DNA from 2 places in the Micromonospora sp. NPDC049101 genome. Region 1 is predicted to be linked to the other one. Evidence: riboswitches for the same ligand, from Rfam matches in the RefSeq annotation. Region 1 holds a riboswitch; the other holds the start of a gene.

Region 1 (3,205 bases):
CGACGGCCACGATGACCTTGCCTTCGGCGGTGCCGCTGGCGACCAGCCGGTGGGCGTCCACGACCGTGTCGAGGGTGAACGTGCGTGGGTCCAGTCGCGGGCGCAGCGCTCCGGCATCGGCCAACGTCGCGATCTCGCGCAGGATGTCGCCGTGGCGTTCGCGGCCCCGCCCGGTCAGCATCGGCAGCAGGGTGAACACCCCGGAGTAGGTCGCGCCTCGGAACGACAGCGGGGCGAGCGAGTGTGAGCCCCAGCCCAGCGCGCTGACGACATGCCCGTGATAGGTGCGCACCGCCGCGAACGACGCGTCGAGCGTCGGGCCACCGACGTTGTCGACGATGATGTCGAACCCCTCGCCGTCGGTGTATCTCTGCACGTACTCCTCGACGTTGCTTGTGGTGTAGTCGATCGGCACGGCGCCCAGGCTCTCGATGACCCGCATGCTCGCCGGCCCGCCCGTGGCGTACGCCTCGGCGCCGCGCGCCTGGGCGAGCTGCACGCCCACGTAGCCGACACCGCCGGCACCGCCGTGCACCAGCACCTTCTGCCCGGCGCGGACCCCGGCCCGGTCGACGAGCCCCTCCCAGGAGGTGATCGCGGCCAGGGGCAACGCGGCGGCCTCCCGCATCGAGAGGGTGTCCGGCTTGCGGGCCAGCAGCCGCACGTCCACGGCCGCGTACTCGGCCAGCGAACCCTGCAGGTCGCCCACGCCCCCGCACAGCCCGTACACCTCGTCTCCGGGCGCGAAGCCGGTCACCTCCGTGCCGATTGCCGCGACGACGCCGGCGAGGTCCAGGCCGAGCACCGCAGGAGGCTGGACACGCGCGTGCGCGGCCTTTCCTGCCTGGATCTTCGTGTCGAGCGGGTTGACGCCGCTGGCGACGATCCGCACCAGCACCTGCCCGCGCCCGGGGGTGGGTTGATCGATCTCCTCGATCGTCAGTGGAACGTCGAACTCCCGCAGCACCGCAGCGCGCATAACCATCCACACTCTCCGTGATCGAGTCTTCACGTGGACGTTATCCGACCGGACCGGCGGCGGGGCGGGTTCCTCGGACCACGCCAGCGCCGCCACGGGCGGGCCGGGCGCGGGTCAGTCCTCTTCGGCACCGTCGAGCAACGCGCGTCGCAGCGCCAGCCGGTGCTTCCGGCGGATCTCCGCCTCCCGGTAGCGTCGCCGGTCCCCGTCGGTCTCCGGTAGCAGCGGCGGCACGGTACGAGGCTGGCCGTCGTCGTCGATGGCGACCATGACCAGGTGGGCGGTGGCCACGTCGGTGGGTGGCACCGCCCGGTCCCACCGGTCGGCGGTGACCTTGACGGCCACCTCCATCGAGCTGCGGCCGGCCCAGGTGATCCGGGCGTCGACGTGTACGACGTCGCCGACCCGCACCGCGCGTAGGAACGCCGTCTCGTCGATGGCGGCGGTCACCGCCGGCCCGTCGGAGTGCCGGGCGGCGACCACACCGGCGACGGAGTCGATGAGGTTGAGGATCCGGCCGCCGTGCACCGTACCCATCAGGTTGGTGTGGTGCTGGTCCATGATCTGCGACAGGGTCAGGTGCGACGCCGACGGCGCTCGGCCGGCGATGGTGGCGGTGTCGTGCACAGCGGTAGTCCGTCCCTCGGAACCCACACCGCCGGTTCGCGGACACGCTGACGAGGATCTGGCCGCGCGCCACACGCACGGCCGGTCACCCGCTCAGCCCACCCGCGAGGCCGACGGCAGCGCACACGGTTGTGTACGCGGCGCCGGCAGGTCTTCGGACTCGCGGGCCCGACCGGTCGTGCCGGTCCCCTACTGGCCGTCGCTTCCCGGGCCACTGGCCCAGTGCTGATGACGGCGGTCGTTCCCACTCACCGCTGCGGGGCAGCCCCGGATTTCCACCGGGTTCCCTCTTACGACGCCCAGCCGGTCACGACGGGGCGAACCAGCGCCGCGGGGAGCATAGCTGGCCTGGGGATCTGTCCACCCGGGGCGTCCGGCCGCGGCGGCGGATGACCGCATCGTCGACTTTTGTCGTTCGAGGAAGAAGATCGTCACCTCTTGAAAAAAGTCTCGCGCGGGTGAGGATATCCAGATGCGTCGTCTCCCCCAGACTTGCGGGCGGGTGGTCTCGGGCCTCCTCGCGTTCCTCCTCGCCTCGGCGGTCGCCCTCCTCGCGTCCACCCAACCCGCCGCGGCGCACGGGACCCTCGCCACGTCCACACCGGCGAGCGGCGCCACCGTGCGCGAGCCGTTGACGTCGGTGCGGCTCCTCTTCACCGAGAAGGCCGCCGCCAACGCGTTCTTCACGATCACCGCCCCGGGCGGCACCCGTGTCGACAACGGCTGGTCGCCGGGGGAGCCGCAGCCGCTGGAGAAGCCGGTACGGGAGTACTTCCTGGTCAACGGGAAGTTCGAGCCTCGGGAGTACACGACGGGGTTCCCCGCGGTGGTGGCCGTCGCCCACCTGCCCGCCAAGGGCCAGTATTCGGTGAGCTACCTGTCGGTCGCCTCGGACGGCGACGCCGTGCGGGGCACCCTGACCTTCCGTTACGAGGGGCGGGTGACGGCAGCGCCGAAGGGGTGGAGCCCGCCGTCGACCCAGCCGGACCCGGCGCTGGTGGCCGCGGCCGAGCAGCACAACACGTCCGGGCAGGCGTCTGCGGTGCCGACCACGGCGGACGATCCGTCGACCCCGCCGGCTGCGGCGGCTCCGGAGACCGGGTCGACCGACAAGAGCGGTCCCGGCGCACTGGCCTGGACCGGGTTGGCGTTGGTCGCGGCAGTCGGGGCGGTGGCCGGGTTCGTCGTCTGGCGTCGCCGATCGGCTTCCGCCGGCACACCCACCGGCCGGGGCCGTACCTCGGCGGCGACCTCCGGTCGACGCGGCGGTGGCACCCGTGCTCCGAACCGGGCCGGCGCTGGCAAGACCACCGGCGGCAAGACCGTCGGGGGTAAGGCCGCCGGGGACCGGACCTGCGGAGGCAAGACCGGCGCTGGCAAGACCGGCGCTGGCAAGACCGGCGCTGGCAAGACCGGCGGGGCCCAGGCCGGCGGCGGCAGGACCAGCGGGGGCACGGCCGGCGAGGTCGGCGCGGTCGGCGCGGCGGCCGGCGTCGTCGCGCGTACCGCGAGCGACAGGCGGCTGCCCGCCACCGTGCCGGCGGCGCGCAAGGGTGACACGGTCGTCACGGCCCGCACGGGCGTCACCGTCGAGCCGAC
Region 2 (3,205 bases), on a different contig from region 1:
CCGCGACGGCGACCGCAGCAGCGCCGACGAACAGCATGGTGTTGTCGCCGGTGACCGGCAGGCCCGGGCCGGTGCTCGACGACGCCGACGGTGACGGCGTCATCGAAGTCGGCGTCGTCGTCGAAGTCGGCGTCGAGGTCGGCGTCATCGTCGAGGTCGGCGTCGCCGTCGAAGTGGGCGTCGGCGTCGGCGTCGGCGTCGAAGTCGGCGTCGGCGTCGCGCTCGGCGAGCTCACGGCGACCTTCTTCGCCGCCACGAAGACGCGCGGCTCGTCGCTGTCGTCGGCCCTGACCTGCGCCAGAGTGTGGTCGTCCGCGCCGTTCTCGCCGGCCAGGATCTTCCAGCCCGCCGGGGCGGTGAAGGTCAGCAGGACGTCGCCGGCGGGGAGGCGGGCGAAACGGAACAGGCCCTTGGCGTCCGTGCTGGCCTCGGCGTACGTCGTCTTGCCGTCGGCACTGGTGGCGACGACCTTGACACCCGGGACGCCAGGCGTCCGGGGCGTCCACTCGGCGTCATAGGACTCACCCTGGAAGACGTAGCCGCCGAGATCGTCGAAGACGCCCGCCACCAGCAGCCGCACGCTGGTGATGTTGTCGGCGTCGTTGGCCTCGCCGTTGTCGGCGGCAAGCGAGAAGGCAACGAACCCGTAGCCGGACTGCCACGCCACGTGGTTGGTCTTGCCGGTGATCTGAACGGTCTTGGTGGCGCCGGCGGCGAGGTCGAAGCCGGTCGACAGCTCACCGTAGGCGACACCGTCGACGCCCTCGCTGTCGCCGCCGGTGTAGTGCACGTGCCTGGCGTCGACAGAGCTCTTGTTCTTCACCGTGACCGTGATGGTGAAGGTCTCGCCCTCGGCGTAGTTGGCCTTGTCGGCGGCGGAGGTCACCGCGATATCCGGCTTGGGCTCGGCGGCCAGGGCGGCCGCTGCCGGAAGAACGGCCACGAGCACGCCCACGAGGGCGGCGGCGGCAAGTTTGCGCATGGAGGTCTCCGTAATGGGGGCGGGAATCAGCGCGATGCTAACGGCTGGGCGAGTCGCTCCGCTGTCCCAGGACCGCCGGAACACCTTTGGCGAGACAGGCCCCGGGCTCGTCGGGGCCGCTATGGTGCACGGTGGCACAAACGTTGCGAGGTGCCCCGCGCCAGTGGGGAGAATCGGGAAGCCGGTGTGAGTCCGGCACGGGCCCGCCGCGGTGACCGGGGAGCTGCCACCCACGCGTACCAGACGCAGCCACTGACCCTGCGGGGTTGGGAAGGCGGGTGACCAGCGTAGATCCGGGAGTCCGAAGACCGGCCTCGCGTCATCGACCCCGTCAGGGGCACGAGCGCAGCGGGAGCCTGCCATGAACACCGGACTCTACGAGACCATCCACCGCCGCCGGGACGTACGTGCCCAGTTCACCGGGGCGCCGATCCCGGACGAGACGTTGAACCGGATCCTCACGGCGGCGCACGCCGCACCGAGCGTCGGCCTCTCCCAGCCCTGGGACTTCATCCTGGTCCGCGATCCCGAGCTGCGGCAGGAGTTCCACCAGCACGTACAGCGGGAACGGGACACCTTCGCGGCCACTCTCGACGGTGCGGCGAAGGAACGCTTCACCCGGATCAAGATCGATGGCGTACGCGAGGCGACGTTGTCGGTCGTGGTCACATACGACCCGCAGCGGGGTGGACCGGCGGTGCTCGGCCGTCACGCGATCGCCGACGCCGGCCTCTACTCGGTCTGTCTGGCAATCCAGAACCTGTGGCTGGCCGCGACCGCAGAGCAACTCGGGGTTGGTTGGGTCTCGTTCTACCGGGAGCCGTTCCTGCGCGACCTGCTCGGCATCCCGGCCACCGTGCGCCCGGTGGCGTGGCTCTGCCTCGGCCCGGTCACCCATCTGGAGCAGACGCCGGACCTGGAGCGGCACGGCTGGCGCCAGCGAACCCCGGTGTCGTCGGTGATCCACCACAATCGTTGGACGATGGAGTGACCGAGTTCTGCCGACGCCGATCCAGGGCCCCCGCTGGCCGAACAGCCGTTCGTGCCCAGGAAGCCTCCGGAGCGAGCAACGGTCGACGGCCTGGTCGGTGAGCCCGTCCGCGGGGCGGCGGGTCAGGAAATGCCAGCACTGCTACGGCCAGGGCCAGCACGGCGACGGCGGCGCGCTTCAACTGTGGGTCTGACGGAAGAACCGGCCGCCGCAGTGCCGGCGGATCCGAATGCCTCACTTTGCACTGACGGAGATGAAATCAGGGTCGACTGCCGTCTTATCCGGACCTTCGCCGCCATCGATCCCTACGGCACCCCTTACCCACTGCGATCAGCACGATCGCCGCGAAAATGCCGCAATGACGACGAAGTACATAGCAGCGGGTAATCAGATCAATACAACGAGGCTAGACATCTATAGATCATCATGAGAGGCTGTTGCAATGCGGGGGGAGTTCGGGAGATCGCCGAATTGGTAACCATTTGTGACGAAGCCGCTCCCACCCGTCTCCACCTCACTTAATCAAGAGACGGTCGCAGGAGGAACCGGTCCAGCAACAACTCTTCGTGTCTTTATCGCGCCGCCATGCCGGCTTGCGGTCTAATTGCCGGCACGGACGGTACACCCTGCGCTGACTCACTCTCGTGAGCCCTGGGGCGAGAGTTTCGCATGTCCACAATCCTCGGCATTCTCCGTCGGACTGACGGTACCGAGGTGCACCTGAATGGCGCGACAACGGAAAGCGACTCACGGAAGGTGACCACCCTTGCTGGATCTGGAAGAGATAACTGCGCGGTTCCAGTCGATCGCCGACTACGCGCGCTCGGGAAAGGTGAACCATCGCTGGTTGAGTTCGCTGCCGGAGCAGTTGGCGACCCTGGCCCGCGAGTGGGACCTCGAAATCGGCGCCGAGCTCGGTTCCGAAATCGGCGCCGACTTCTCCTCGGGCGTCTCCTCGGTGGTGCTGGCCTGCACCGGCCCCTTGGGCGACGCGGTGTTGAAGCTCGCGCCGGACTCGTACGCCCTCGCCGAGGAGGTGGCGATGCTGCGGCAGTTCGCCCCGAGCGGACGGGTTCCGGCAGTCCTCGCCGCTGCCAAGGGAGCGGTGCTGTTGGAGGCCATCAAACCGGGCATTCCGGTGGAACAGCTTCCGGAGGCACCGTCCCCCACCGACTACGCGTTGTTCCTCAACGAGCTGCACTCGGCCGGCGATCCGGAGAGCGCGCCCCGGA

Evidence for each region. A riboswitch is a leader RNA that binds a small molecule or an ion and turns the genes downstream of it on or off. The one in region 1 is predicted to bind cobalamin.
Region 2: it holds a riboswitch for cobalamin, as region 1 does, so the genes downstream of both, bluB (5,6-dimethylbenzimidazole synthase) here and AB0B57_RS35915 (acyl-CoA thioesterase) in region 1, are expected to answer to the same signal.

Annotation. Positions count from the first base shown of each region.
Region 1 is NZ_JBEZED010000046.1:25,349-28,553, reverse strand. Features, by position in the region: gene AB0B57_RS35920 (zinc-dependent alcohol dehydrogenase family protein) at 1-985, opposite strand, end outside; gene AB0B57_RS35915 (acyl-CoA thioesterase) at 1,094-1,606, opposite strand; cobalamin riboswitch at 1,734-1,948, opposite strand; gene AB0B57_RS35910 (copper resistance protein CopC) at 2,079-3,205, shown strand, end outside.
Region 2 is NZ_JBEZED010000003.1:22,988-26,192, reverse strand. Features, by position in the region: gene AB0B57_RS04275 (SdrD B-like domain-containing protein) at 1-982, opposite strand, end outside; cobalamin riboswitch at 1,114-1,314, shown strand; gene bluB (5,6-dimethylbenzimidazole synthase) at 1,344-1,973, shown strand; gene AB0B57_RS04265 (aminoglycoside phosphotransferase family protein) at 2,740-3,205, shown strand, end outside.